DNA from 3 places in the Ensifer sp. GW823-FHT05D09 genome. Region 3 is predicted to be linked to each of the others. Evidence: riboswitches for the same ligand, from Rfam matches in the RefSeq annotation. Region 3 holds a riboswitch; each other region holds the start of a gene.
The links. Region 3 has a riboswitch for thiamine pyrophosphate ahead of thiB (thiamine ABC transporter substrate binding subunit). Riboswitches for the same ligand answer to the same signal wherever they lie in the genome.
Positions count from the first base shown of each region.

Region 1: linked by a shared signal. The riboswitch ahead of AC1Q80_RS15040 (ABC transporter permease) and the one ahead of thiB (thiamine ABC transporter substrate binding subunit) in region 3 are both predicted to bind thiamine pyrophosphate.
Region 2: linked by a shared signal. The riboswitch ahead of thiC (phosphomethylpyrimidine synthase ThiC) and the one ahead of thiB (thiamine ABC transporter substrate binding subunit) in region 3 are both predicted to bind thiamine pyrophosphate.

Region 1 covers NZ_JBXAIA010000004.1:184,163-194,414, forward strand. The annotation lists gene AC1Q80_RS15010 (TRAP transporter substrate-binding protein) at 221-1,222, opposite strand; gene AC1Q80_RS15015 (TRAP transporter large permease) at 1,244-3,133, opposite strand; gene thiD (bifunctional hydroxymethylpyrimidine kinase/phosphomethylpyrimidine kinase) at 3,123-3,932, opposite strand; gene thiE (thiamine phosphate synthase) at 3,929-4,591, opposite strand; gene AC1Q80_RS15030 (hydroxyethylthiazole kinase) at 4,578-5,318, opposite strand; gene AC1Q80_RS15035 (ABC transporter substrate-binding protein) at 5,315-6,259, opposite strand; gene AC1Q80_RS15040 (ABC transporter permease) at 6,297-7,040, opposite strand; TPP riboswitch at 7,181-7,283, opposite strand; gene AC1Q80_RS15045 (class I SAM-dependent methyltransferase) at 8,495-9,730, opposite strand; partial or broken gene AC1Q80_RS15050 (lysozyme) at 9,855-10,252, opposite strand, start outside.
Region 2 covers NZ_JBXAIA010000005.1:379,079-389,330, reverse strand. The annotation lists gene AC1Q80_RS17670 (dicarboxylate/amino acid:cation symporter) at 1-105, opposite strand, end outside; gene AC1Q80_RS17665 (sensor histidine kinase) at 335-2,203, shown strand; gene AC1Q80_RS17660 (sigma-54-dependent transcriptional regulator) at 2,207-3,571, shown strand; TPP riboswitch at 3,647-3,778, shown strand; gene thiC (phosphomethylpyrimidine synthase ThiC) at 3,873-5,693, shown strand; gene AC1Q80_RS17650 (Zn-dependent hydrolase) at 5,957-7,195, opposite strand; gene AC1Q80_RS17645 (M20 aminoacylase family protein) at 7,240-8,412, opposite strand; gene AC1Q80_RS17640 (diaminopropionate ammonia-lyase) at 8,418-9,626, opposite strand; gene AC1Q80_RS17635 (Lrp/AsnC family transcriptional regulator) at 9,732-10,226, shown strand; gene AC1Q80_RS17630 (anti-sigma factor family protein) at 10,229-10,252, opposite strand, start outside.
Region 3 covers NZ_JBXAIA010000006.1:258,963-269,214, reverse strand. The annotation lists gene AC1Q80_RS19060 (RNA polymerase factor sigma-32) at 1-156, shown strand, start outside; gene AC1Q80_RS19055 (M48 family metalloprotease) at 335-1,846, opposite strand; gene AC1Q80_RS19050 (thiamine ABC transporter ATP-binding protein) at 2,140-2,856, opposite strand; gene thiP (thiamine/thiamine pyrophosphate ABC transporter permease ThiP) at 2,853-4,457, opposite strand; gene thiB (thiamine ABC transporter substrate binding subunit) at 4,489-5,517, opposite strand; TPP riboswitch at 5,567-5,684, opposite strand; gene AC1Q80_RS19035 (thiamine diphosphokinase) at 5,861-6,511, shown strand; gene AC1Q80_RS19030 (ABC-F family ATP-binding cassette domain-containing protein) at 6,515-8,341, shown strand; gene AC1Q80_RS19025 (MarR family winged helix-turn-helix transcriptional regulator) at 8,421-8,900, shown strand; gene AC1Q80_RS19020 (multidrug effflux MFS transporter) at 8,897-10,135, shown strand; gene AC1Q80_RS19015 (argininosuccinate synthase) at 10,216-10,252, opposite strand, start outside.

The sequences.
Region 1 (10,252 bases), on a different contig from region 3:
CGCGTCCCATGGCGCGAATGCAGGCGGCAGCGGTATTGCGTGCCTGCAATGCTACCCGACGTCCTCGTCCTGCTGTCAGGAGCCCATTCAACATCCTGTCAGAGCCAGGCAATGTCCCATAAGCGGCGGGGCAGTGACAACGGCACCTCTATGCGTTCGGGATCAACCTAGCAAAACAGCAGGAGGAATTCAGGTTTAGCGCCTCACCGGCCAATCTATCTTAGCCCATTGCCTGCACGGCTTCGACCGCCTCCATGCCACCCACTTTATCCGCGTAGGCCACCCACACATTTCGTGCGCCCGCGATCCACTGGTCGCGGTCCTCGGCGGCGTTGAAGCGCGCACCCGCTGCTTTCGCGGCAGCCATCGACGCAACCTCATCGGCAACGATCAACTCGTTGAAATACCGCGCGCCCTCGATAGCCGCATTTCGAAACACATCCTGCTCCTCCGCGGAGAGGCCCTTCCAAAAGCCCTTGGCGAAAACGAGCGCACCCGATGCCCAGATGTGGCCTGTCTCGATCACCTCGGGCACGACCTCGTAGAGCTTGAAACCGGCATAGGCGGATTTCGTCAGGTCCATGGCATCGACGACGCCGGTCGCCAGCGCATTATAGGTCTCCGTGATCGGCAGACCGACAGGGACGGCGCCAAAGCTCTGCCATAGCGTCGCATGAAGCGGGCTCTGAATGACACGCAGCCTTTTGCCGGCGACATCCGCTGGACGTGTCAGTGGCTCCTTGGCGAGCAGGTGGCGGGCACCGTAGTTGACATAGTCTCCAACGATGAACCCTTCCTCTTCCAGTTTCGCCTTCAAGCCCTCACCTGTTTTGGACGCGACCGTGGCGCGGACATGCTCGGCATCGCGGAAAAGAAAAGGCATGTCGAAGAGCTGGCTCTCCGGCGCCCAGGCAGACAGGGCCGAAAGGGTGGAGAGGCTCCCCTGAATTGCGCCAAGCCTCAGACCTTCGTTGACGTCTTTCTCGCTGCCAAGTGCTGCATTGGGGACGATGTTGAAGGCAAATCGCCCGGGGAGCGCGGCCGCGACGAGATCGCGGATCTTCAGCCAGACCTTCGTCTCCGGCTTGTTCTCACCCAGCAGCGAGGCGATGAGTACTGGGCGGGCGGCCACGGCCCGGCCCGTCAAAGCCGGAGCGGCAAGGGCTGTCGTGCCGGTGGCAAGCAGGCTCAGATTGAATGCGCGGCGATTGAGGCGAAGCATTTCCATTCCCTCCCTAAGGGTTCAAAAGCAGGCAACGAGTGCGGCGGAAAAACTGAGAAGTGCCAGTGCCGACAAGAGCGCGAGCAGATAGGGCCGCGAAGCGGCAAACAACGCCACAACGGGAACGCCGGACGCGTTGCCGACCGTTTGCACGAGGATGCCGACGGGTGGCGTCAAACCGCCGATCATCAAGTTGACGACCAGGATCACGCCAAAATGTATGGGGTCGATACCGGCCGAGACGGCGACTGGCAGCGTCAACGGCGCAAACAACAGGATTGCCGCACCAATATCGAGGAAAAGACCGACGCCAAGCAGCAACAGGTTGAGCGCAGCGATCACGAGGAACGGATTGGACCCGAGCCAACTTGCCGCAGACGAGGCCTGGGCCGCCAGGCCATCGACCGCGATGAGGAATGCGAAGGGTGCTGCCGAACCAATCAACAGCAGGATCGCCGCGGTTTCACGCGCCGAATGCCGGAAGGCGGTGCCAACCTCTTGGGCAGTCGTCCGCTTAAAGACGGCTGCAATCAAGGTATAGGCCGCCGCAAGGGCAGCAGCCTCCGTCGGGGACACCATGCCGGCGCGAATGCCGGCGACGACAATGATACCGAGGCCGAAGGCGGGCAGAGCTCTCACGCCGGATCTGCGGCACTCTCCCACCGATGCCCTGTCTGCGCCCGCTGCCGTCGCGCCCGTCAGATGGATTGCAACTGCAAGCGTTGCGGCCATCACCAGGCCTGCGACAAATCCACCGGCGAGGAGCTTGCCGGTCGAAAGGTCCGCGGCTGCAGCAAGGATCAGAAAGGCAATCGATGGTGGGATGATATTGTCGAGCACGGAGACGGCGGCAATCAACGCACCGGCCCGCTCGGGAGGTGTCCCGCGCGCCGTCAACTGCGGCATGAAAGCGGCGGTACCGAACGCCGCATTGGCGATTGACGACCCCGAGGCTCCGGAAAAGAGCACGCCGGTCAAAAGCACCGTTTGTCCGAGCCCGGCGCGACGGTGGCCAACGAGCGCTGCGGCAAAGCGAACCAGGTCACCGGCGATGCCGGAGGCTGTCAAAAGCGCACCTGCGAGCAGGAAGAATGGGATGGCAGTCAGTAGATAACGCGACAGGCCGGACAATGTGGCCGCAGCCATCGCCTCCTCCGGCATTGGCGCACCGAAGGCCACGACGACATAGGCCGCAGCGATGAAGGCATGGGGAAGCGGCGTTCCAGCCAAAATGGCCGCAAGCGCAAGACAGCAGAGCATGAGGCTGGGTGACACCAAGTTTAAGACCTGCGCTGCGCCAACAGCCCAATGCAATCCGATCGCAATGGCCAGCATCAAACCAAACGCGGCAATGCGCTTTTCTGCCAGGTGGCTAAGCACAATCGCCACAATCGCCACGACCGCGCCGGCACTCAACATGGCAGGCCGTAACCCTTCAGACAGACCGAGCGATGGCGAAACACCGCCAAGATCCAGCGCCGCGTGGCCGCTGCCGGATATCAGCACGATGCAGGCAAGCAGGGTAATGGCGCCCGAGAACAATCTGCGCAGGTCGCAGGCGGCAAGCCATCCGGTTCCAGGCAACGTTTGGTCTTTGCTTTCCGCAACGATCTCGGGCAAGCCGCGCGCGGTTGGTCCGTGATCATAGCCATCACCAGGTGCCGATCGCCTCTCGAACAAATCGATCCGCAATGCCCCAGCGGTCGAGGCTAGTGGCAGCCCGATCGAAACAAGCCCGACCAACAGCCAACTCGCCGCTTCTTCGATGCCGGTGAAGCCACTTGCCGCCAGATATCGAAGAGCAACCGAAAGCGTCACTGTCGCGAGCAGAGCAGCAAGCACCAGTGCGCCTGCAAGCTCCAGCGTGCGCTCCAACCACCGCGACAACGATTGCGCCACGCTAGCGAGCATCAGGCTGCCACCAGCGATGGAAGTGATGGACCGGTCCCCGGCCCTGCCCGACCTTCAGATTGCCGGCGGCGACGATGGCGCGGTGCAGATAGTCCTTCGCGGCAGCAACTGCATCGACCAGTGTGAGGCCGCGCGCGAGACCCGCGGCGATCGCTGCAGACAGCGTGCATCCGGTGCCATGATCATTCGTGGTTTCGATGCGCGGCGCCGTCAATCGGATGGGCTCTCCGCCGTCGTAGAAGATGTCGGTTGCCTCGGCCCCGTGCCCATGGCCGCCCTTCATCAAAACAGAATGCGCACCGGCTTTCAGAAGGAGGTCCGCCTGACGGGCCATCTCTGCCTCATCCGTCGCGATCGCACGGCCGGTGAGCAAGGCCGCCTCCGGTAGATTGGGAGTGGCAACCAGCGCCAGTGGCAGAAGCTCTTCTCTCAGCGTGGCAATGGCGTCCGGACGAAGCAAAGCATCGCCGGATGTGGCGACCATAACGGGGTCGAGCACCGCCATCTTGCCGTAACGGCGAAGCCCGTCGGCGATGATTGCAATCGTTTCCTCTCGGGACACCATGCCGATCTTCACGGCGCCGACAGCGAGATCCGAAAACACTGCATCGATCTGCCCCTGAACCATCACCGGCGAGATATCCTCGACGGCGGTCACGCCGCGGGTGTTCTGCGCCGTGATCGCTGTGATGACGCTTGCGCCATAGACACCCAGGGCGGAGAAGGCCTTCAGGTCGGCCTGGATACCTGCCCCGCCGCCGGAATCCGAGCCTGCAATGGTAACAGCGATGGCGGTCATCGTGCGGCCTCCTTCAATGCCCGATCAACGCAGGCACGCAATTCGCGTGTGGCTGCTGCCGGGTCCGCCTCGGAGAAAATTGCGGAAATGACCGCAACGCCGTCAGCTCCTGCGCCAACGACCTCGCTTGCGCGCTGCGCATCGATGCCGGCGATAGCCCCGACTGGGAGCTGCGGCTTGGCGGCGAGAAGCATCGCGCGAAGTCTGGCGAAACCTTCAACCCCGACCGGCCGGTCGGGGTTGTGCTTCGACAGCGTCGCGTAGACGCCGCCGATGCAGGCATAGCCGATCGGCGAGGCAATCGCGACCTGCGCATCCGCATCGTTCTTGACCGTCAGGCCGATGATCGCGGCCTCACCCAGGATCGAGCGAGCCGCCACCGCATCCATATCGTCCCGGCCGAGGTGCACACCATCCGCGCCCGCCGCCAACGCCACATCGACACGATCATTGACGACGAAAGGCACGCCGGTGCCGGCAAGCGCTGCGCCGATTGCCCGCGCCTGTTCGATCATCGCACGGGTGGCGTTCGTCTTGTCACGATACTGGATCAGCGTAGCGCCATTGCGCGCAGCAATGCGCGCCAGATCAGCCAAGTTCGCCGTGTCGGCAAGGCGCGCGTCGACGATGGCATTCAGGCGGTAATCAACCTTGGGCATGGGAGATCCTGGCGTTGGCGATAATATCCTCAGGGCGGAGCGATGCGAGCGCATCGCGGAATGCGACCTCGAAGGTCCCGGGGCCACTCGATCTCCGTGCGGCGATCTCAGCAGCGACGCCGCTGGTCAAAAGCGCACCCGTGGCCGCCTTCAGGCGATCCGGCTCGACGGCCATGAAGGCCGCGATCAAGGCACCCGAGAGGCACCCGGTGCCCGTGACTTGCGCCATGAGTGGGTGGCCGTTCTCAACCCGGGTCGCAAGTCGACCCAGCGTGAGTTCGTCGACGGGTCCTGTCTTGATTTTCAAGACGCCGTTGGCCTCACCGATGATATCCATCTCGCTTGCGTTACCGCGAACAACGGAAGGCCCGGATGCCAGGAGCTCCCTGGCAAAGGCGAGCCGTGATGGCGAATAGTCGCAATGCACGGGATCGACGATCCACGGCTTGCGGGCGTCGTGCGCAACGGCGGTCGCCAGGCGGATCGCGGTGCGGCGCTCCTCGCTCAGCGTCCCCAGATTGACGACGAGTGCATCCGCGCGTCTGGCGAAGGCCTCGACCTCTTCTGTTGATGAAGTCATGGAAGGGATCGCGCCAAGCGCCGCGAGCCCATCGGCCACGAACTTCTGCACCACTGTATTCATCAGGCAATGCAAACGCGGCCGTCGCCGCCGGACAAGAGCCAGCGATGCAGCAGCATTTTCAATGAAACCTGTATCGCCCGTCATCGGATTTCCACCGCGATATCGCCAATATCGGGCGCCTTGCCGATTAGCCCGCTTTCGGCGAGAAAAGCGCCAAACCGCTCATAGCGAACGCGATCGAGCGCGGCCGGCCTTTTGGCGAAGCGCGGCAGCGTGTCCGTGAATGCACTGCGATTGAGCTCGTCATCGAGATTTGGATAGGCCTTGATGAACAGCTTCCAGGCTTCGTATGGATGATTGGTGAGGAAGATTGCCCCCTGTTCCACCGCCGCGAGGAAAGGCCGCAGACGCTTGTCCGCAATCTTTGCCTTGTCGGTGACGAAGACGAGCTCGTCATAGACTGGTACGCCATGTTCCTCGGGAAAAAAGGATCGGCCCTCATGGCCCTCGAGACGCATCTGCGTCAGCTCGAAATTCCTGAAGCCGCCGATCGTTGCATCGACCTTGCCGGCGATCAGCGACGGAGAGAGCGCAAAGTTGACGTTGATTAGTTCGACGTCTTCCTTCTTTAGGCCCGCAGAGGCGAGCATCCGACCGAGCATCGCATCCTCGAATCCGGAAACCGAGAAGCCAATCTTCTTGCCTTTAAGGTCAGCCAAACTGCGGATCGGCCCGTCATCGAGGACGGTGACGGTGTTGAGCGGTGTTTCGACCAGGGTGCCGATGCGAACGAGCGGCAAACCGGCGGCATGATCGAGATAGAGGTTCGGCTGATAATGCACGCCGATATCTGCCTGCCCCGCCGCCACGAGCCGCGGCACGCTGGAAGGATCGGCCGGCGGGACCAACTCGACGTCGAGCCCTGCCTTTTCGAACAGGCCGAGCTGTTTTGCGACAACGATCGGCGCGTGGTCCGGATTGACGAACCACTCGAGCATCACGGTCAGCTTTTCGGCGGCAGCCGCCGAGCCGGCTGAAAAGACGACACCGACAGCTAGGCTGGCAGAGAGCAGAATTTTGCGGATCATGACTAGATGAACACTCCCAATTGATTTCCGGAATTCAGGTTTCTCGCTCCCAGTGCGCGAGTGGACGGGTTGCCTCATCGACGAGAAGCCTGAGGCCGACAGCGAGGACAGCAAGGATGGCCATGGCTGCGAAGACGACATCGGTCTGCATGCGCGCATTGGCCTGGACGATCACGAAGCCAAGGCCGGCCGCGGCGCCAACCCATTCGCCGACGACGGCACCGAGCGGCGCCAGGGGCGCCGCAACGCGCAGACCAGACGCCAGCCCCGGCAGGGCCAACGGCACCCGCACAAGCCTGAGCGCCTGCCAGTGACTTGCCTTGGTCAGCGCGACGGCATCGAGAATCTGCGTATCGGTGCGGCGCAGGCCATCAGAGAAGGCGGAAACGACAGGAAAGAAGGTGACGATCGTCGCCATCACGATCTTCGACACCATGCCGAATCCGAACCACAGAACCAGCAATGGCGCGATGACGAAGACGGGAAAGGCTTGCAGCACTAGCACGAGCGGCCAGACGAGCTTTCCGAGCCTCGGAAAAGCTGCAATGCCGATTGCCGTGGCAACGCCGAAGGCCGTCCCGACCGCGAGACCGGCCAGCATCTCCGCGATTGTCACCAGGCTCTGCTCAAGCAGAAATGCAGGCTGTCGCGCAAACACGGCCAGCACCTCACGCGGCGTCGGCAGCAGGTAGCGCGGCGGCGCGAACACAACCACCGCCACCTGCCAGAGAATGACCAGCACAACGAGGCTGCGAGCAAATGGTAACACCAGTCGCATCGCCGGTCAGCCGACGCGCCAACCCGGACGAAATGCACCCCCGCCGTTCGGCGGCAACTTGGCAAAAGACAGCATCGAACGATCTCCAGACAAACATCACGGAGACCCAGGTGAAAGCGAAGACGCGATTAGTGTGCCGAAAGCGGCTCTTTTCCCGTTCCTACGCCGGCATGACCCGGATCAGGTTCAAGGGTCCGGCTCACCGCCATCTCAGCACTGTGAAGTGCTCCCCTCGGAATATGCCCAGTGTATGAGAGAGATTTAGACGGCTGTCAACAACATGAGACCGACGAAATGGAGTAGACGCCGGGAGTCCATCCCTTCGTGCGATGTGCTGGTTTTTATGCGGTAGAGTCCAGCTTCAGGAAGCACCTCCGCCTGATGTGTTGTCTCTGAACCCGTCAGATCCTTAGTGTTCGGTGGAAGATCCGGTCTTAAGAATTGTTGGATCTGCCTCCGGGATAGTTAAACCTAGAGTCGACCTTACATGACGGGATAGGTTTGCCAGACAAATTAGTGCGGCGGATTTTTAGTTTCAATCAGTAGGAATTCTGCAGTGGTGGTTTCCTTAACTCTCTTTCGGCCCGCCACCGCTTGCGATGCCGACGCCCATTCGCGTGGTCTTCAGGAGCGCGTCTTCCGTTACTTGATGCCGGCTATTCCTGTCACGCCGCCGCCGGTCATTGGAGCGTATAGGGTTCCTACGTCGTGCTGATGAAAATCTGGTAGTGGTCCGGTAGACCTGATCCGAAGCGCGAAGGCGGACCGCAGCATTTCAAGCTCGACCTGCATCATACCCTTCTGCTGCGCGAGATCGATGAGAAGCCGACATCACTATGCAGGAACTCAGCGCCTGACTGACGGTCAAGGGCACCAGAGTGAGATGCCGAAGCAGCAAGGGCGATCGCCTGAACAGCAAAGTGCTACTCAATCATTGGGAAATGCAGACCTCTACCGCCGATATGCGTAGCGACTGATTGACAGCATTTCGTTGCCGACTGGAAGATGAATCGGCCCACTTCGAGACTTTTGTCGAAACGCTGCTTGCCCCACACTGCGAGATAGCGACGCCGTCATTATCGACAATTTCTCTTCTCGAGCCGATGATCCGGGCTAAGGCGCCTGTCTGCCCTTACTGCCACCTTACAGTCCGATCCCCATCCCTTCGAAGCGGCCTTCGCCAAGCTTAGAGGATCTCTACGAGCCGGGCTGTCAGGAAAGTCAACGCCCCGTGGAAACCATCGGCGACTTTCGCGCCACGTTGTTGCCTGAATGCGGAAGTTGCCGCAGGGTGAGATTTCAATTGGACCTCCGCCGCTCTAGGGATTTATCGAACAACAATAGAACCCCAATCGCCCGTGCCCGGATGCGATCGCACCAGTCGGGTCCCAATGGCTGCGCATTCGACCTTGGGCGGCCAAAGGCCCGGCATGGTCGATTGGGACGCGCGCCACTCAGCCTGGCAACCGTTCAAAGACCAAGATTCTTCTTTCCTTGATCGGGGACGGATGGCTCGATACCGAGAAGTGGCCCAGATCAGCGATCAAGCGCACGAGGGCAGCCTGCGTATAGACGAACGTCTGGTCGGCCGTTGCGTTGCTTACACCGATTATTGGAAGATGCTCGAAATCACCTTCGACCGTGGAGAGTGCTTGAAACTTGTTATCGTCGAGCGTTGGGTACTCGATAATCAAGCGCTCTCGCGTGAATTCGACTGCCTTTGCAAGAAAGCGCTTAAAGTCCGGCACATGATGCAGGACGTTGAGGATGAGAACGTCATCGAACTGTTCGTGGAGTTGAATTTCCAGGAAGTTGCCACAGTGTATGAGTGCCTTGCTGTGCATCAGGGACGCGATTGCGGCAGCCGCCTCCCAACGACTGGGCTTCAGCTCCACGCCACATAATTTTGTTGCGCCATGTCGTTCGTAACGCAGCAGAAAATCCCCCAAGGCGCACCCAATGTCTAGTACGCTTCGACCGACAAACGAGCGATCACGGAATGTATTGAAGGTTCGCGCACGTCCTTCGGATACGTGATCGAAATTCGTCGTGTCAGTCGACATGTTTCTGGGCAGCATCACCCTTTGATAGTCGCGTCCGGGCAAATCAATAACAGCTTGGATGGCCGCCCGGCTTGGCGCGGAAATGAAGACGCCGCGAAGGTTGTGGTGGGCAAGAGTGCGATCAGACGGTAGAAATACCGGCGAGCCTTTTTGAGTGAATTCATTTGAGGAATAAAGCACCTCGAAGTCGATGCCCTTTGCCTCAAGCATCTCAAAAGTTTTCTCGTAAAGGGCGAAAAAATCTACGGCTTGTAGAATCTCAACCCACAGGGCGGAATTGTAACCCGTTGATTGCGCGAGCGCTTTCTCAAAATGCTTGCGGCTAGAGGCGCGTTCGATAAGTTCCTCGATCGGCGCCACAATCACAACAGCCTTTTCGATTCTGCCTGACGAAACTATCGTTTCAAGCAACGGCTCCGAGAGGAGGTCCCACTCGCGGAACTCAATCCCGGCGTCCCTAAGCGCTAAGCACCGGTGCAGCAAATTGTAGTGCAGATATCCCCGCTCGGGCACATCGATGTGTGTGGCAATTTGGGATCCGAATGCTTGTGGCTCTCCCTCTTTGGTATGGGCATCCATGAAGGTTGATTTACCAACGTTTGAAGGACCAAGTACAAGGGTTGCCATTCCATATTCTCCACCGAACTGCGACGAGGATGTCATATTATCGGTCGGGGAACGAAACAACATCTTTTGGCATTCCCTTCGAGCGCGATGGGGAAGAGCCCAGAACGGCACTTCTGCGGAGAATTCATCCGGTATCCATAGGCGGCTTCGGTGCGGCCGGCACAACGTTGATCGATACAAACTCACCCTTGGCCCAAAGGGCTGCTTCGGCCGAGCATCGGTTGACAAGTCCCTTGAAGCGCTTGCCGCCGGCATCGACCCATCTCATCAGGCCGGCCGGTACCGCTTCATAGTCGCCAGTGTTCAGCCGTTTCAGGAGCATCGACTTGTCCAGCTTGCCGGTGTTGAATTAGTAGGACGCGAGCACGGCGAACTGATTGCCGGTCGGCGGCACCTTGACCATGCGCGAGTCCCGCTCCTCCAGACTTGGCGAGAGGACCGGCAGGATCTGTTCGGCCTCCACTTCGGTGATTGCCATGCTCGGTAGCACGACCGGAACACCAGCGGTGCTGGTGTGGCCAC
Region 2 (10,252 bases), on a different contig from region 3:
ATGGCCGAGCAGAATGCCCGCGGCGATTGCCGCCAGAACCTGGACGTAGAGGTGGCGATAGAAAGGTGTCTTGCCGCGCGGTTCCGCGGATTGGTCGATAATCATGATATCCTCCACTTGGCCCAGTCCGGCGTCATGCCGGGCCTCCCGGGCCCTATTTCCGAAGCGCGACAGCTCGGGCTGTCATGAGGATGTCATTTGCAATGGGCGTGCCAGATCGCAGCGCGAACGACCAGCCCATTGAAATATCGATATGTTTTATTGGAAACCGGCTTAGGCACACAAATATTTGAGCGGATATCCGCACAGAATACCTGGAAATATGAGCGGAAACATGCACAATTCCGCCATGTCTACGCCTGCCTCGCCCACCACGAAACCAGCCGATCTTGACCGGCACATGCGCCGCGCCTGGCTGATTTACGCTGCGATGGCTTTGGCTCTTTTGGCGACCGGACTTTATGTCGCCGGCGAATATGGGCGAAACAAGGCGCTCGAGACCGTCGACATCCAGAGCCGCATCGACGCCAATCTCAAGGCGTCGCTGCTGCGCGCCGTGCTTGAGCGGCAGCGCGCTCTGCCTCTGGTTTTGGCCGACGATGTCGAGGTGAAGGCCGCCCTCGAAAAAGACGGCGAGCAACCGCTGCAGCGGCTCAACCAAAAGCTGGAGGCGCTCGCCGCCAACACGGACGCGGCGGTGATCTACGCGATCGGTCTCGACGGCGTGGCGATTGCGGCGAGCAACTGGCGCGAACCGACCAGCTTCGTCGGCAATGACTACGCGTTCCGGGAATATTTCCGCATGGCGATGCGCGACGGCAAGGCCGAGCATTTCGCCATGGGCAATGTCAGCAAAAGGCCCGGTCTTTACATCTCCAGACGGGTCGACGGACCCGCCGGCCCGATCGGCGTTGTGGTCGCGAAACTCGAATTCGATGGAGTCGAGGCCGACTGGCTCGCCTCCGGCAAGCCAGTCTATGTCACCGACAGGCGCGGCATCGTGCTGATTACCAGCTTCCCGTCCTGGCGGTTCATGACGACCCGCAACATCCCCGGGGATCGTCTTGCCGCCATCCGCGAGAGCCTGCAGTTCGGCGATGCATCCCTTTTGCCCCTGCCGTTCCGCCGGATTGAGCCGACAAGCGACGGATCAAGCATGCTGACAGCGCTCCTGCCCGGTAGCAGCGAGAAGCAATTCCTGAGGGTCGAGACGATGGTGCCCTCGACCAGCTGGCGGCTGGAGCAACTGGCGCCGCTGGATGCCGCTCTGAGCGCAGCGAGTCGCGAAGCACGGCTGCTGGCGTTGGCTGCCCTCGTGCCGCTGCTGGCGCTTGCCGCATTTCTCCTTCGCCGGCGTCAGTCGTTGACGCTGGTCGCGGCCAACGAGCGGGTCGCACGCGATGAACTCGAGCGTCGCGTTGCCGAGCGCACACAGGATCTCAGCCTCGCCCGCGATCACCTCGAAACCGAAATCGCCGACCACCGGCGCACCGGCGAAAAGCTGCAGGCGGTGCAACAAGAACTGGTCCAGGCCAACCGATTGGCAATCCTCGGGCAGGTGGCGGCCGGCGTTGCCCACGAGATAAACCAGCCGGTCGCGACCATCCGCGCCTATGCCGACAATGCCCGCACCTTCCTCGACCGCGGACAGAAGGAAACCGCGGTCGAAAACCTCGAAAGCATCGCGGCGCTGACCGAGCGTGTCGGCACCATCACCGACGAGTTGCGAAGCTTTGCGCGCAAGGGCCGTTTCGTTGCCGAGCCGACGGCGGTGCGTGAGGTGATCGAAGGCGCGCGGATGCTGCTGCGCAGCCGCTTTGCCGGTCGCATGGACGCGATCGTCATCGACCTGCCCGACAACGGGCTCAGTGTGCTCGGCAACCGTATCCGCCTGGAGCAGGTGCTGATCAACCTGTTGCAGAATGCTCTGGAAGCCCTCGGCGATCGGCCAGATGCCGAGATCCATGTCCGTTGCGAAAACGGTCCCAACGATACTGTTTTGCTTGTTGTCGCCGACAATGGTCCGGGCATAAGGCCCGATATCCTTGAAGACCTGTTCACGCCGTTCAACACCTCCAAGGATCAGGGTCTCGGACTCGGCCTTGCCATTTCCAAGGAGATCGTCGTCGACTACGGCGGCGACATCGACGTCAAGACCGGGCCTGAGGGCACCGTCTTCACCGTCCGTCTGAAGAGGGCCTGAGCGATGCAGCAATCCGTATGCCTCGTCGACGACGACAGCGACCTGCGCAAGGCGATGAAGCAGACGCTCGAGCTTGCCGGCCTGAGCGTGACAGACTTTCCCGGTGCGGCGGATGCGCTCGCCGTGCTCGACCCCGACTTTGGCGGTATCGTCATCAGCGATATTCGCATGCCGGGGATCGATGGCCTCACATTGTTTCGCCGGGTCGCCGGCTTCGACCCCGACCTTCCCGTCATCCTGGTCACCGGCCACGGCGATATTCCGATGGCCGTGCAGGCCCTTAAGGACGGCGTCTATGACTTCATTCCGAAACCCTTTGCTGCCGACCGTCTTGTCCAAAGCGCGCGCCGCGCGCTCGAAAAACGCCGACTGGTGATGGAGAACCGCGCGCTGAAGCGCGCGGCCGAAACGGCCGGCGAAAGCCTGCCGCTGATCGGCCAGACGCCGGTCATGGAACGGCTGCGCCAGACCTTGCGACATATCGCCGACACCGACGTCGACGTGCTCGTCGCCGGCGAGACCGGCAGCGGCAAGGAAGTGGTGGCGACGCTGCTGCACAACTGGAGCCGGCGCCGGGATGGGAATTTCGTGGCGCTGAATTGCGGCGCGCTGCCGGAAACGGTGATCGAAAGCGAGCTCTTCGGCCACGAACAGGGCGCCTTTACCGGTGCGCTGAAGAAGCGCATCGGCCGCATCGAGCATGCGAGCGGCGGCACGCTTTTCCTCGACGAGATCGAGGCGATGCCGCCGGCAACGCAGGTCAAGATGCTGCGCGTGCTGGAAGCCCGCGAAATCACCCCGCTTGGCACCAACGTGGTGCGTCCCGTCGATATCCGCGTCATCGCCGCGGCCAAGATCGATCTCGGCGATCCGGCCCAGCGCGGCGACTTTCGCGAGGATCTCTATTTCCGGCTGAACGTCGTAACCCTGTCGATCCCGCCGCTGCGCGAGCGCCGCGACGACATCCCGCTGCTGTTCTCGCATTTCCTGACGCGGGCGGCGCAGCGCTTCAAGCGTGACGTGCCCGACGTCTCGCCTGCCGTGCGCCACCACCTCTTGTCGCATTCCTGGCCTGGCAATGTGCGCGAGCTCTCGCATTTCGCCGAACGCGTCGCCCTTGGCGTCGAGGGTCCCCTCGGACAAGCGACCGCCAGCCCGACAGCATCCGCTGCTGCCCTTCCCGAGCGGCTTGAGCGCTACGAAGCGGAGATTTTGAAGGAGGCGCTGAGGGCGCAGCGCGGCGACGTCAAGGCGACGATCGAGGTGCTCGGCATTCCGCGCAAGACCTTCTACGACAAGCTTCAGCGGCACGGCATCAACCGCGCCGACTATGCCGAGCGACCGGCATCCGAGAAGCCCGGACGCTAGCAAGCGATCAACAGTCGAAGGGTACAACCTTCGGATTAGCGCTTGACGGCGCATCCGGATCGATGGCTATCTCTCGATATTCACCAGGGGGGTCCCGTCAAGGGGCTGAGAGTCTGCTGGTCGGATCGGCGTTGCCGACCGAGGCGCAGTGACCCGTTGAACCTGATCCAGTTCATACTGGCGTAGGGACGGTGCAGACATCGACGCCACGATTCCGTTCTTTCAGCGGGAATTAGGGCGAACCTGTCTTTTCCTTCCGGCTTCAGAACTGGGTCTCCAACCGCAAACTTGGAGCCTCATCATGAATATTGCCACCAAACCCGCAGACCTCTCCGTCACCAAAGGCCCGCTTCCCGCTTCGAAGAAGGTCTATAAATCCGGCACGATCCATCCTGACATCCGGGTGCCGATGCGCGAGATTGCCCTGCACCCGACCTCGGGCGAGCCGCCAGTCACGGTCTATGATGCCTCAGGGCCATACACCTTCGAAGACGCCAACATCCGCATTGAGGACGGGCTGCCCAGACCGCGGCGCAACTGGATCATCGCGCGCGGCGATGTCGAGGCCTATGACGGTCGTTGCGTCCGGCCCGAGGATAACGGTTTTGCCACCGGCGACCGGCTGACACCGACCTTCCCCTTCCGTCATGCACCGCTGCGGGCAACCGGAAGGCGCGCCGTGACGCAGCTTGCCTATGCGCGCGCCGGCATCATCACGCCGGAAATGGAGTTTGTCGCCATCCGCGAAAACCTCGGTCGCGACGCCACGCGCACTACATCGCGCGACGGGGAAAGTTTCGGCGCCCAGATCCCCGATCACGTCACGCCGGAATTCGTCCGCCAGGAGATCGCCAGCGGCCGCGCCGTGCTGCCGGCCAACATCAACCACCCGGAATCCGAGCCGATGATCATCGGCCGGAATTTCCTCGTGAAGATCAACGCCAATATCGGCAACTCCGCCGTCACCTCCTCGATGGCCGAAGAGGTCGAGAAAATGGTCTGGGCGACGCGTTGGGGCGCCGATACGGTCATGGACCTTTCGACCGGGCGCAACATCCATAACATCCGCGAATGGATCATCCGCAATTCGCCGGTGCCGATCGGGACCGTGCCGCTCTACCAAGCGCTCGAAAAGGTCAACGGCATCGCCGAGGATCTGACTTGGGAGGTCTATCGCGACACGCTGATCGAACAGGCGGAACAAGGCGTCGACTACTTCACCATCCATGCCGGCGTCCGGCTTCACTATATCCCGCTCACGGTCGGTCGGGTCACGGGCATCGTCTCGCGCGGCGGCTCGATCATGGCCAAGTGGTGCCTGCATCACCACAAGGAGAGTTTTCTCTACGAGCACTTCGAAGAGATCTGCGACATCTGCCGCGCCTATGACGTGTCGTTCTCGCTCGGCGACGGCCTGCGTCCCGGCTCGATTGCGGACGCCAACGACGCGGCGCAATTTGCCGAACTGGAAACGCTGGGCGAACTGACGAAGATCGCCTGGGCCAGGGATTGCCAGGTGATGATCGAAGGCCCCGGCCACGTGCCGATGCACAAGATCAAGGAGAACATGGACAAGCAGCTCGCGGTCTGCGGCGAGGCGCCGTTCTATACGCTTGGGCCGCTCACGACCGATATCGCGCCCGGTTACGACCACATCACGTCCGGCATCGGGGCGGCGATGATCGGCTGGTTCGGCACCGCCATGCTCTGCTACGTGACGCCGAAGGAGCATCTGGGGCTTCCCGACCGCAACGACGTGAAGACCGGGGTGATCACCTACAAGATCGCCGCCCACGCCGCCGACCTCGCCAAGGGACATCCGGCCGCCCGCACCCGCGACGACGCCCTGTCGCGAGCTCGTTTCGAATTCCGCTGGGAAGACCAGTTCAACCTGTCGCTCGATCCGGAGACGGCACGCGCCTTCCACGATGAGACCTTGCCGAAAGAGGCGCACAAGGTCGCGCATTTCTGCTCGATGTGCGGCCCGAAATTCTGCTCGATGCGGATCTCGCACGACATCCGCGCGGAGGCGCAGAAAGAAGGGTTTCAGGCGATGGCGGCGAAGTATCGTGAGGGCGGCGACCTCTATATGCCGGTGGAGGCAGTTGTGGCCGAAGGATAGCGACGACGGCGGAAGGGTCGGCGAAGGTCGATTGTGGTGCGTCTTTCTGAACGCAAGGCGCACCAGCACCCGTGAGCTTGCGAACTTTGAATGCTGCCGCTCCCCTCTCCTCGGTCATGCTCGGGCTCGACCCGAGCATCCATTCGCGAGCCTCGACGCCGTCAACGCGCAAACATCCTTCTCAAAGGGTGGATGTGGTTGGATCCTGGGGTCAGCCCGAGGATGACGGGAGGGGATGCCCGACTGTCGGTGGCTCACCGTCTCTAGGGTCGGCCGGCGATCCGCATGGCCACATCAAGCAAAACATTGGCCCCGGCGACGAGGTCGGCCGGGTCCGTGTGCTCGCGCGGATTGTGGCTGATGCCGTCGCGACTTGGAACGAAGATCATCGCCGCCGGCGCGATGCGGGCAATCATCTGGGCATCGTGGCCGGCACCGGAGGTCATCCACCGGCTCTTCAACCCGCGGGCGCCCGCCGACGCCTCGATCATCTGCACTATGGCGCGATCGAAGGCCACCGGCTCGAAGCGCGCCAAGCGTTCAACCGTTGCCGTCACGCCCTCCTCCGCAATGATCACCCGCAATTCCGCTGCAAGTGCCGCTTCAAGCGCCTGCAGACGCTCCTCGTCCGGGTCACGCAGGTCCACGGTAAAAACCGCGCGCGAGGGGATGACGTTGATCGCGTCCGGCTCGAAGCGCATGGTGCCGATCGTCGCGACACTCGGCGCGTTCGATCGCGCGATATGATCGCGCAGGAACAGCCCGACACGGGCGGCGGCAAGGCCCGCATCGCATCGCATCGCCATCGGCGTGGTGCCGGCATGATTGGCAACACCCTCGATCGTCACGCGTTGCCAGGAAATCCCTTGCAGGTTTTCGACGGCGCCGATGGCGATTGCCTCGCGCTCCAGCACCGGCCCCTGCTCGATATGCAGTTCGACATAGGCATGAGGCTTCAGGAAGCCAGGCTCGACAGCGCCGGCATAGCCGATGCGCGCCAATTCCGATCCGAGCAACGTGCCATCGGTTCCCACCGTCGCAAGCGCTTCCTCGATGTCGAGGCCGCCGACATGGACGAGCGAGCCCAGCATATCGGGCGCGTAGCGCACGCCCTCTTCGTTGGTAAAAGCGGCGACGGCGATCGGCCGCGCGGGTTCAAAACCCTGCTCCTTCAAAGTCTCGATCACTTCGAGCCCAGCCAGTACGCCGTAGCAGCCGTCATAGACGCCGGCATTGATAACGGTGTCGATATGCGAGCCCAGCATCAACGGCGATTGCCCGGCGTTGTCCTCACTTTGCCAGATGCCGAAGACGTTGCCGATCCGATCGATGACGACCTCGAGACCTGCGACCTCCAGCCAACCGACAAGACGATCCCGCCCCTGCTTCTCGCTGTCGGACGCCGCAAGCCGGGTCAATTGGCCCCGATCGTCGCGCCCGATTGTGCCGAGGTCCTGGATGTGTGCCAGCAGACGCTCGGCATTGATGGAAGGGTGAGGCATGTCGATGTCGCCTTTGAAGGTGCTGATTTTGGGGACGACGACAGTCATTGGCCGACATCCGGAAAGGCCAGTCGCTGCCGGGTGATTTCGGCGTGGAACCGGGCGCCGAAGATCAGGGCATCGTCGTTGAAGTCATAGGTGGGATTGTGCAACGGCGCGGACTCCTTGCCATTGCCGATAAAGACGAAGCAGCCCGGAACATGGGCAAGAAACCGCGCAAAATCCTCCGAGCCGGTCATCGGTTCGGCAGCCACGCCGACATTCTCCGCCTCGAAAACCACATCGGCGGCCGCGAACGCATGGTCGACGAGCGCGGGATCGTTGAGGAGCGGCACGAACTCGCGGGTATAGTTCACCTCGACCTCGCAGCCGTAGGCATCCGCGGTACCCCTGGCGATCGTGCGCATCTGCTGCTCGATCTTGGCACTGACCTCGGGCCGAAAGCTGCGGGCGTCGCCGAGGATGCGGGCAAGGCCCGGAAGCGCGTTGCGGGTGCCGTCCGTGATCACTTCCGTCACCGAAACGACGGCGATATCGGCCGGAGAGAGCCTTCGCGAGACGATGGTCTGCAGATTGACCACCGTCGCGCAGGCCGCAACCAGGGTCTCGTTGCCGATGTGAGGCCGGGCCGCATGGCCCCCGACACCCTTGAGTGTGATTTCGAAATTGTCCTCGGCCGACATGATGGCGCCCGGACGCGTTTCGAACTTGCCGACGGCAAGACCCGGCATGTTGTGCAGGCCATAGATCTCGTCGAAGGGAAAGCGCTCCATCAAGCCGTCGGCGAGCATGGCAAGCGCCCCCTTGCCCCATTCCTCAGCCGGCTGGAAGACGAAGTGTACTGTGCCGTCGAAACCGCCCTCCTCGGCGAGCAGCTTCGCCGCGCCGAGCAGCATTGCCGTGTGGCCGTCATGACCGCAGGCGTGCATCGTGCCCGGCCGGGTTGAGCAATAGGCAGCAGTCCCCTGCTCCGTTATGCGCAACGCGTCCATGTCGGCGCGCAGGGCGATGGCGCGGTTTCCCGTTCCACGTCGCAGCGTGCCGACAACGCCGGTGCCGCCGATCCCTTCTGCGACCTCGTCGAGGCCGAACGCGCGCAGCTTGGCGGCAACAAAGGCGGCCGTTCGTTTTTCTTCAAAGCCGAATTCCGGATGAGCGTGCAGATCGCGGCGCCATGCCGTCATATCCGCCACAAGCCTGTCGTTCGTGCTTGTCATCCGCATCACACCCTTTCCACGCTCAAGGCCCCTGCGACCTCAGCGGGTGCGAGACCGACCAGTTCTTCATACCGCTCCGGATCCGTGGCGCCTTCCGTATTGATCACCAGGATCCGCGATCGGGCATCGATACCAAGGGCGGCACGCATGTTCCGGTCTCCGGCGACGGTGACAAGGCCTGCCAGACCGACGCCACCGCTTTCGCCGGCAACGATTGCCGGATCGCTGCATTTCGGGCGCGCCAGGCGGTTCATGATCGAAACGGCATCCTCCTCCTCGACGGTCATGAAGGCGCAGGCGACGCGCGAAAGAATACGCCAGGCGACAAGCGAAGGCTCATAACATTCAAGCATCGCCATGACGGTGGGCTCGCCATGCGCCACCTTCACAGGATGACCGGCCTTTGCCGTTTCGAGGAGGCATGCGGCGCGCGCGGGCTCGACGACGACGAAGCGTGGCCGGTCTTGACCATAACGCAGCGCGAGATGACCTGCCGTTGCCGCGGCAATGCCGCCGACGCCGGCCTGGACGAAGACATGGGTCGGCGGTGTCCCGATCTCCCTCAAGGCCTCGCACAGGAGCGCCATGTAGCCCTGCATCACCAGTCCGGGAATATACTCGTAGCCCGGCCAGGACGTGTCCGAGACAACCGTCCATCCGCGATCGTCACAAACCTTCGCGGCAAACTCGACCGAGTCGTCGTAGGTTCCCTCGACGCGGACGATCTCAGCTCCATAGTCTGCGATGGCGTCGATGCGTTTCTGACTGACGCCGGCATGCACAAAGATCACCGATTTCGCGCCCACAAGCTGCGCACCCATCGCAACCGACCGACCGTGGTTGCCGTCCGTGGCGCAACCGAACGTCATCTCTCGGGCAACCGCGCGAACATCGTCACGCGCCAGGTCGTCGATGTCGACGTCCCGGCCGGTCCGCTTTCGAGCCTCGTCAAGCACCAGACGGATTACCGCGTACGATCCGCCGAGCGCCTTGAAGCTGCCAAGCCCGAGCCGATGGCCCTCGTCCTTGACCAGGATCGCGTCGACGTCGAGTTCACCCGCGAGCGCCGGCAGGGAATGAAGCGGTGTCGGCCGGTGGTTATCGCGGCGCGAAAGCTGACGCTCGACCTCGGCGGCAGCGGCAATCGAAAGCATTTCGGCATCCTCCGGAAGCAGCGGCGATCCGAAGTCGGCATGATGGTTGCGAATAAGCATGCGGGGCAGTCTCCCTGTTTGGTGAAATTCTATTTCAGCTCGAGAGAGAAATGCGCTCTAAATAGCGACCTTGGATGCAAGTTTGTAAACAACAGCGAGGGAACGATGGCCGTTTCAAAGACTGCACCGTCTGAGCTTGACCGCTTCGATCTGGCGATCCTGGCAATCCTGCAGAAGGACAACACGACGCCGCAGCGGCAGATCGGCGAGGCCGTCAACCTGTCCGCGCCGGCCGTGCAGCGCCGCATCAAGCGCATGGAAGAGAACGGCGTCATCCGCAGCAATGTGGCGGTGATCGATCCGGCCCGCGTCAACCAGGCCTTGACGATCCTGGTCGAGGTGGAGGTGGAAAGCGAGCAGATCGACCTGCTCGATGCGGCGAAGGCTGCCTTTTCGGCGGCTCCCGAAGTGCAGCAATGCTATTATGTCACTGGCGATGTCGATTTCATGCTTGTCGTGATCGTGCCGACGATGGGCGACTATGAAGCCTTCACCCGCCGCATGTTCTTCGGCAACCCGAACATCCGGCGGTTCCGGACATTCGTGACCATGGATCGCGTCAAGGTCGGCCTGTCCGTTCCGGTGGAAAGGCCGCGCTGAGGCTACTTCGGGCCGGCAAGTGCGTT
Region 3 (10,252 bases):
CGGCGCCTGTCGGAAGAGGGGGCCACGCTGGAAGAGCTCGGTCTCGATCTCGGCATCTCCAAGGAGCGGGTCCGCCAGATCGAGACGCGGGCACTCGAGAAGCTGCGGGCGGCACTGGCAACCAAAGCACCGGCGCTGACATCGGTCGTGCATTGAGGCATTTCCGGAAGTTTCCAGGCGGCCCTCCGTCAGCGACGGATGGCGCATGCGAGGCAAGGCTCGTGGTTGCGGCTGGACGCGAACGCGAAACGGCAGTGTGCGCAGCTCAAATGCATCTTCACGGCAATGACATGGGACGACGTCGAACCTGAGATGGGTGCGGCGCCGTCTGCGTCTATTCGGAAATGATCTTGACCCGATCGCCCGGCTTGATCGTCGAGGTGACCTGCATGGCGTTGATCAGCCGGAACAGATCGAGCTTGCGGTCGGTGCCCATCATCCGGGCGGCCAGGGTGGCGATCGTTTCTCCGGGCTTGACCACGGCGACGCGGATACGCAGCGGCTTCAGCGACTGGGCTTCAGCCGGGGTCATCTTGCGGAACGAGGTGCGCAGTTGGTTGGCTGTCGGCTCCAGCGCACGTGATCCCTTCGGAACGGCGGTCAGGAAGCGGTAGATGCGGTTGTCGATGCGTACCACGGTCACGTCGAAGTCCCAGCGATCGGCGGACGCGCGCGCCGTTGCGGCCTCAAGGCCATTGACGCTGATCGGGCGGATGGTTTCGGGTTGCAGGCCCGTTACCCAACCGCTGGCGATATAGTCCGTCAGGCTCTTGCGGGCCGTGTCGGCAATGCCGTCGAACCGGACCGCCACGTCGCCGGGGCCTGTTGCCAGGACAGCCTCCGCCTTGTTGTCGATCTGGAAGCCGGCCGGCACATCGAAGCGGATGCCGAGCTGCCCGTGCATGAAAGTCTGGCCGCGGACATAGCCCTCCTGCGGGCTGTCGCCATAAAGCAGTCCGTCAATGCCGGCGAGGTAATAATCGCGCCCGCGGTCACCGCTGGTGCCCTCGGCGCCAAAGGCGCGCGCGTGTCGGCGCGCGAGATCGACGCGCTGCGGCGCATTCGGGTGGCTCGAGAGGAAGTCGAGGCTCTGGTCGGCTTCCGGATCAACGGCGGAGAAGCGGCTGTAGGCGGCCATCGAATCGAGGAAGCGCGCCGCCGCATAGGGGTCGTAGCCCGCCTCTCCGAGCATGCGCACGCCGATGACGTCGGCCTGGAGCTCCTGGTTGCGGGAGAAGGCGGCCAGCCGCAATTTGCCCCGTGCCAGCGCCTGCTTGCCGGCGAGATCCGAGGAGAGCACTTCGGAGACGACGCGGCTGGCGATGACTTCCGCCTCCTCGCGTTGCTGGCGCTCGATGCCGTGATTGGCGGTGACGTGTGCCATTTCATGCGACAGCACGGCTGCAACTTCGGACGCGTCATTGGCGAGCGCTAGCAGGCCGCGAGTGACGTAGAGATAGCCACCGGGCAGCGCAAAGGCGTTGATCGCCGGAGAATTGAGAATAGTGATGCGGTAGGACTGCTGCGGATTTTCCGAAACGGCCGTCAGCGCGCCGGCGATGCGGGCGACCAGCCGCTCCGTCTTTGCATCCTTGTACTCTCCGCCGTAGCTGGCGACGATGCGCGGGTGTTCGCGCGCGCCGAGCTGGGCACGGGGGTCGTTCTTCTGGACTTCGTCGACGATCTGCGGATTGGAGGACGGCGATACGGTCGGCTCGTAAGTCTGCTCGATCACTGACTGGCAGGCGGAAAGCAGCGTTGTCGCGAGCAATGCAACCACAGCACGTGTCCGGAGGCCTCCGCGCTTGGGCGGGAACCGGTCGTTTCTGACTGTATGACTTTCCATGCCTCAGCCCGTTTCCCGTCCAACGCCACTCCACCCTGGGAACTCTGTGGCGTTGAAAGTCTTACTTTTTCAGCCGGATAGGTCCGCTCCGGCACGCGTATTCCAGCCCAGGTCTTGCTGTATCCATTTCAGCGCCACCTGCCTAGTTTACCCCGACAGAAATAGTTGCCCCGTGGTATCACGGCAACGGATACGCGAATATTCGTGCCTCGTGCGCCGGATAATCCGCGCGTCGCATGGCGCGACGGTCAAATTGTGGCGAAGTGCCTCGTACGGCACGATTCTAAGCCGCATTACTCGTTGCCGAGAAAGCGGTTGATCGCCGCCATGTCGCGACGCTCGAGGAAGCGTTCGACCGGATCATGGGCGATGATACGCCCCTGGTCCAGAAAAAGCACGCTATCGGCCAGCGCCCTCACGTCATCGGGATGGTGCGTGATCATCAGGATCGTATTGTTCTCCTGGCGATGCAGGTCCCGCAGCAGCGCCCGCATGCCGGCCCTCATGCCGGGATCGAGAGCGGCAAAAGGCTCGTCCAGCAGCAACAGCGGGCGATGTCGCACCAGGGCGCGGGCGAGCGCCACACGCTGACGTTCGCCGCCGGACAGTGTCGGCGGCAGCCGCTTGCCGAAACCGTCGAGCCCGACGCGGCCAAGGGCATCATCTATCCGCGCCCGATCACCCGCGGAAAGGCGAAGCGAGGGGCTGATGCCGAAACCGACATTGGTGGCGATGTCGAGATGTGCAAACAGGTTGTTGTCCTGGAAGATGACGGATACCGGCCTTTCCGACGGTGCCTGTTCCGACATAGTCTTGCCGAGAATGCGAACCTCGCCCCGATCCGGATCCTCGAAGCCGGCGATGACGTGAAAGAGCGTCGACTTTCCGGACCCGGACGCGCCGGCGACCGCGACGATGCCGCCTGGCGCAACGGTGCAGTCGAAGTGAAGCGCCGTTGTGTCGTAGAGGATATCGACGCCGACGAGCTCGACCGCGCTTTCCGGGTTCATGCGTTACGTCCTTCCGGCACGCGCCTGTCGCCGGCCGTGCCGAGCATGGTGAAGACCAGGCAGAGCAAGCCGAGGAATAGCGCCAGCCCGGCTGCATCCGCTGTGCGATAGCTGCCCATCCGGCTATAGAGCAGCCATGGCAGCGTGATCATGTCCTGCGAGCCGAATAGCGCCACGGCGCCAAGGTCGCCGAGGGATAGCGCCATGGCGAAGGAAAAGGCCATCAGCAATGGTTTCTTCAGCGGCGGCAGATCGATCCATCGCAGGCGATGGAGGCCGCGGATGCCGAGGCTTGCTGTCAGCCTGTCGGTGCGCGCCGCATGGGTTGCCATCGCCGGGGCCAGGATCCGATGGACGAAGGGCAACGCCATCAAGCCATTGATGGCAACAACGATGGCGGGGGCAAAACGGGCGACATCGCCGAAGGGGCGCAGAAACAGGAACCAGCCCGCTCCAAGCACGACCGGCGGCACGAGCAGAACCAGGGAGGTGCTGGCCGTGACTGCGCCTGCAAAAAACCTTGCCAAGGTGGGTGCGTGGCGACCCGCCGTGACGGTACCAGCGGCCCGGATCATCGCGGCGGCGATACCGACACAAAGCAACGCCGAGCCGACAGCAATGGCGATGCTGGTGATGAGGGCGCGATGCACGGTCGGATCGCCCGCCAGCTTCGCCAGGTCGGCGCGCAGGCCGGAACCGACAACGGCGGTCAGTGGCGCACCGATGAAGACAAGCGCGAACAGGATCCAGCCGGTATCGGACAGGCGGGAGAGGCCGGTGTCTGCATCGTACCGCATTGAGGCTCGACCGCCGGTGACGCTTTGCGCCGGCTCCGTCGCGACACGGGCGAGGACCAGGAGCAGCGCGCCGGTCATGACAATCTGCAGGGCAGAGAGTGCAATCGCCCTCTGAGGATCGAAGTCGAAGCGTAGCGCCTGATAGATTGCCACCTCGATGGTGCTGGCGGCCGGCCCGCCACCGAGCGTCAGCACCAGCGTGAAGCTGGTGGCGCAAAGCATGAAAACGAGGCCGGCGGCACCTGGCAGCAATCCGCGCAGGATCGGCCACTCGACAAAGCGGAAGAGTGCGGCGGGCGGCATGCCAAGATTGGCGGCGGTTCTCCAGTATTCCGAGGGGATGCGCTCCAGCCCGGCAAGGAAGAGGCGTGCGACCAGCGGCATGTTGAAGAAGACGTGAGCAAGCAGGATGCCGAAGAGGCCGTAGATGCTGACAGGCTGTTGAAGCCCGAGCCCGGCCAGAGCCGTATTGAGCACACCCTGCCGGCCCCAGATCTCGATTAAGCCCAGGGCGCCGACCAGAACAGGAAGGCCGAGCGGCAGGGCCATGAGCCGCAGCACCCAGACGCGGCCGGGAAAACGCGCCCGACGCGCCAGTGCGCGGGCGATCGGAATGGCGAGCAGAACCGAGAGCAGCGTCGAAAGGCTCGCCTGCAGCAATGTGAAGCGCGTGACCCGCCAGATATAGGCATCGAACAGCACGCCATTGCCGAAGCCGCCGGCCTGGAACAGAAGCGCTGCGACCGCCAGACAGACGAACAGAAGGATGCCGCCGAGACTTAAAGTCCCGGCGGTGATCGTGATCCTGTTTTCGGCAGGCGCAAACAAGCTCGCCTCAGTTCTTGCTCATGGCTGCGAGCCATTCGTCGATCCAGGCCTTGCGGTTTGCCGCCACGTCTTCCGACGGCAGCAGGAAGGTCTTGGCCGGATTGACCAGCTTGCCGAAGGCTTCAGGCAGCGGCTCCTTGGTGGCGGCGACAGGCATCATCCAGTTGGTGGTCGGGATGATCGACTGGAACTCCGGACCGGTCATGAAGCCGAGAAACTGCTTGGCAAGCTCCGGCTCCTTGGCGCTCTTGGTCATGCCGGCGACTTCGATCTGGATGTAGTGGCCTTCCGAGAATTCGGCCGCCTGGTAGCGGTCGGTGTTCTCAGCCACCATGTGGTAGGCGGGAGACGTGGTGTAGGAGAGCACCATCGGTGCTTCGCCCTTGGTGAAGAGACCATAGGCTTCCGACCAGCCTGGCGTCACGGTCAGAACCCGATCCTTGAGCTTGGCCCAGGCGGCACCGGCTTCGTCGCCATAGACGGCCTTGACCCACAGGAGCAGGCCGAGACCCGGCGTCGATGTGCGCGGATCCTCGATGACGATCTTCTGCGACGGGTCGCCTTCGACCAGGTCCTTCAGGCTCTTCGGCGGGGTCTTCAGGGTCTGGGTGTCGTAGACGACGGCGAAATGGCCGTAATCATAGGGAAGGAAGGTGTCGTCGGTGAAGTCGCCGGGCACCTTGACGTCCTTGGCCTCGATGCCGTGCGGCGCGAAGAAGCCGGTGGCCTTGGCTTCGGCGACGAGGTTGGTGTCGAGGCCAAGCACGATGTCAGCCTTGGAGGCAGCACCCTCGAGTTTCAGGCGGGTCAGAAGCTCGACGCCATCGGCGACGCCGACATAGGTGACCTTGCATTCGCAGGTCTTCTCGAAGGCTTCGGCGACCTTGGCGCCCGGGCCCCATTCGGTGATGAAGCTCTCATAGGTGTAGACGGTCAGAGTCTTGTCTGCGGCAGACACGCCGGTCGTAAAGACAAGGCTGGCGGCAGCGGCAAGCGCTAGCCGGCTAAGGAACTTCAGTTGCGATGATTTGGACATGGCAGGCACCTCTCCCTAAAAATAATGTTGCATGGGAAAAGGGCGTATCGATCCGATCGCGTCTAATCCCTCCGCCGGTATGAGCCGGATCAGGTTCCGCGGGTTGGCGTTAAACGCCTCTCAGCCTTCGGCCAGCATGTGGTCGGAAGGCACCCCGTTAGAGCGGGTAGAGATTTACCGCCGTGACGGTTTGATGGCAAGCGGAGTTTGAACGCGGTATCCAGCAGCCCGACGCCCGCCGATGCTGCCAAGCCTGATGACATCAACGCAAAATCGCCGGATCGCCCCCTCGTTCGGTTTTCTTGCTTTTCCTTGGCAGTGCCTTTGCGCTATGGGCTTTGCCATGGCCCGATCCACCTTCACCATTCTGCTCGGCGGTGCACTGACCCTTACCGATCGCCTTGCGCGCCAGCTTGCCGGCAGCCGCTTCGTTGCGGCCGATGGCGGCATGCGGCATGCGCGCACCCTGTCGGTGATCCCCGATGTCTGGGTTGGCGATTTCGATTCGACCGAGGAGACGCTGCTTGCCGAGTTTGCCGGCGTCCCGCGCGAACCCTATCCCGCCGCCAAGGCTGCAACCGATGGTGAAATCGCCGTCGAGGCTGCGCTTACGCGCGGTGCGGGAGCCCTGATCTTTGCCGGTGCGCTCGGAGGATCCCGCAGCGATCATGCCTTCCTGCACCTGCTTCAGGCCGCTTCGCTGGCCGAACGCGGCTTGCCGGTGTTCATGACGTCGGGCGAGGAAGAGGCCTATCCGCTGCTTTCAGGCGAGATCGAGATCGATCTGCCGAAGGGCAGTCTGTTTTCGATCCTCGGACTGACCGATCTCTTCGGCCTGACGATCGTCAATGCGCGCTATCCGCTGACCGATTTCACCTTGCCGTTCGGGTCGTCCCGCACCGTTTCCAATGTTGCGGAGGGTCCCCTTCGCATTTCCCTCGACACCGGCCGGGCGATTGTTCTCGCTCGCCCCTATGACCTTTCCGGAGCCTGAGCCTTGGCGCCTCCCATTCTGAAACTCGACGATATCTTCCTCACCTTCGGGGGCACGCCGCTTCTGGCCGGCGCCAACCTGCAGGTGGAGCCGGGTGATCGCATCTGCCTTGTCGGGCGCAACGGTTCCGGCAAATCGACGCTGATGAAGATCGCTGCCGGTCTTGCCGAGGCGCAATCGGGTGAGGTGTTCCGCCATCCGTCCTCGACGGTCCGTTACCTGCCCCAGGCACCGGATTTCGAAGGCTACGACACGGTGCAGGCCTATGCGGAATCGGGTCTTGGTCCGAGCGACGATCCGTACCGCGTCGCCTATCTGCTGCAGCATCTGGGCCTGACCGGCGAAGAAGACCCGTCGCGCCTTTCCGGCGGCGAGGCGCGCCGCGCAGCACTTGCGCGCGTGATGGCGCCGGAGCCGGATATTCTTCTGCTCGACGAGCCGACCAACCATCTCGACCTGCCGACGATCGAATGGCTCGAAGACGAGCTGACCCGCAGTCGCTCGGCCCTGGTGCTGATCTCGCACGACCGGCGCTTCCTGGAAAAGGTATCGACCGCGACGGTATGGCTCGATCGCGGCCAGTCGCGCCGGCTCGACCGGGGTTTCGGCCATTTCGAGGCCTGGCGCGACGAAGTGCTGGAGGCCGAAGAACTGGAACAGCACAAGCTCGGCAAGGCGATCGAGCGTGAGGAGCACTGGCTGCGCTACGGCGTCACCGCCCGGCGCAAGCGCAACATGCGCCGTCTCGGCGAGCTGCAGGACATGCGCTCGCGCCATCGCGGCCACAAGGGGCCGCAGGGCTCCGTCCAGGCGACTGCGTCGGACGCCAAGGAATCCGGCAAGCTGGTCATCGAGGCGGAAAAGATCACCAAGGCTTACGGCGAACGGACGATCGTCGCGCCGTTTTCGATCCGTGTGCATCGCGGCGACCGGATCGGCCTCGTCGGTCCAAACGGTGCCGGCAAGACCACGCTGTTGAAGATGCTGACCGGGCAAATCGAGCCGGATACCGGCACTGTGAAGCTCGGCACCAACCTGGAGATGGCGACGCTCGACCAGAAGCGCGAGGATCTGAACCTCGAGGACACGCTGGCCCATTACCTGACCGACGGACGCGGCGAGAGCCTGATCGTCAACGGCGAGCAGCGCCATGTGACCGGCTACATGAAGGATTTCCTGTTCCAGCCGGAGCAGGCCCGGACCCCCATCCGCGAGCTTTCGGGCGGCGAGCGCGCCCGGCTGATGCTGGCGCGCATTCTTGCCCGCGCCACCAACTTGCTGATCCTTGACGAGCCGACCAACGACCTCGACATCGAAACGCTCGACCTGCTGCAGGAAGTCGTCGCCGGCTTTGCCGGAACCGTCATCCTCGTCAGCCACGATCGTGACTTCCTCGACCGCACTGTCAGCTCGACCATCGCGCCGGGCAATCCGGAAGCGCCTGATGGTCGCTGGATCGAATATGCCGGCGGCTATACCGACATGATGGCGCAGCGCAAGGGCGCGATCGAGGAGCGACGCAAGGCCGAGAAGGCGGAAAAGGCGAAGGTGTCCGACGCCGCGGCCCCTGCAGGCGAAACGTCGAAGGCCAAGGGCAAGCTCTCCTACAAGCAGAAGTTCGCGCTTGAAAACCTGCCGAAGGAGATCGCCAAGGCCGAAGCGGAGGCTGCCAAGCGCGAGGAGCGGATGGCTGATCCCAATCTCTTTGCCAAGGATCCGAACACGTTTGCGAAGCTGGCGCAGGAGCTGGAGAAGCTTCGCGGCGATCTCGCGCGCATGGAAGAGGAATGGCTGGAGCTGGAGATGCTGCGCGAGGAACTGGAAGGCTGAGGCTCACCGGCCCCCCGCGTTGAAAGTTGGCAAGGAGTATGATAAGGAAAGCTTATTATATCTCTTGTGAACGATCCTGATGCCGACAAAACTCGAATCTGAAACCATCGGCATGTTGCTGACCGATGTCTCCCGCCTTCTGCGCGGCGCCTTTGACCGCAAGGTCAACGCGCTCGACCTCGGCATCACACCAGGCGAAGCCCGCACACTGATCCAGGTGGCGCTGACCGAGGGCATCAAGCAGGCGGAAATCGCCACGCGCATGGGCATAGAGCCGATGACGCTGTCGGCCTATCTCGACCGGCTGGAGGCAATGGAGCTTGTGGCCCGGATGCCCGACCCGGCCGACCGCCGGGCCAAGAACGTTGTCATCACCGACAAGGCGGATCCGCTGCTCGCCGAGCTGATGGCGGGCCTGCGTGAAATGATGAATGCCTATACGGCTGGGCTCGACGAGGCGACGCGCGAGATGCTGCGCGGCAACCTGCGCATCCTGCGTGACAATCTGCGCCGCCTCGACCCCTGCGTCGCCGGCAAGGAGAAGGGTGCAAAGGAATGACGCGTCGCATGAGCGAACGGCGCACCAGCATCATCGGTGCCTTCCTGGTGGCGCTCGGCCCCGTTTCCATGGCGCTCTATACGCCGGCGATGCCCGAACTGGTGCGGGCCTTCTCCTCCAGCGAGGCGGCAATCAAGATGACGCTGTCGCTCTATTTCGCCGGCTTCGCCTTCGCGCAGCTGGTATCGGGCACGCTTTCCGACGTCATCGGCCGCCGGCGCACGACGCTGATCTTCATGGCCATCTACCTTGCCGGCAGCCTGATGGCGGCCTTTGCGCCGTCGGTTGCGGTTCTGCTTGCCGGGCGCCTGGTGCAGGGCATCGGCGCCTCGGTGGGCATGACGGTTGCGCGCGCCATCGTGCGCGACCAGTTTACCGGCCTGCAGGCAGCAAGGATCATGAACATGATCGGCATGATGCTGGCGATCGGCCCGGCGGTGTCGCCGACGCTCGGCGGCCTGGCGCTCGGCCTCTTCGGTTGGCAGTCGATCTTCTTCCTGATGGTCGGCTTTGCGCTGATGGCCTGTGTCAGCGTTCAGTTCTTCATGGCCGAAACCGCGACGCCCGATCCGGCGAAGGGGCATCTGCGCCCGATCCTTGCCGCCTATCGCGAGCTTGTGACCGACAGCCGCTTCGTCTCCTCGACCCTTGTGATCGCCGGTGCCGTCGGTGCGCTCTATGCCCAGGCGACCATGCTGCCCTTCGTCCTGATCGGGACGGTCGGGCTGACGCCCACCCAGTTTGGCGTCGGCATGCTGATGCAATCCGGTTTCTTCTTCTCGGGTACCGTCACGGTCAGGCTGCTGATGCGGAAATTCACGCCGCAAGCGCTGGTGCCGGCGGGGCTTTGTTTCATTGCCATCGGCAGCGTGGCGCTTGCCTACACCATGCATGCGCTCGAGCCGAGCTTCCTGTCGGTGATGGCGCCGGTCGGCGTCTATGCCTTCGGCATCGCCTTCGTCATGCCTTACATGATGACGGCGGCCATGGCGCCTTTCCCGCATATTGCCGGCACGGCCTCGGCGATGATGGGGTTCATCCAGATGGGCGCCGGCCTTCTCGGCGGTGCCCTGGCGGCCGTCGTCGGCGTACCGGTGCTGGCGCTCGGCACGATCATACCGAGCTTCGGCCTTCTCTGCGTGCTCAGCTATCTCTGGTACCGCCGCACCGTCCGCCTGGCGCCAGCGGCGGCGCCGGCCGATGGCAAGCAGGCCCTGCCGGAGGCGGCTGAGTAACAACGGCTCTGCCTGAACAGGACGCATAAAAAAGCCTCCGCGACCCAGGTCGCGGAGGCTTTGTATTAGGCTCTCGCAGTTTAGCGGTTGCGCGCGGCCAGCGTGCGCAGACGCAGC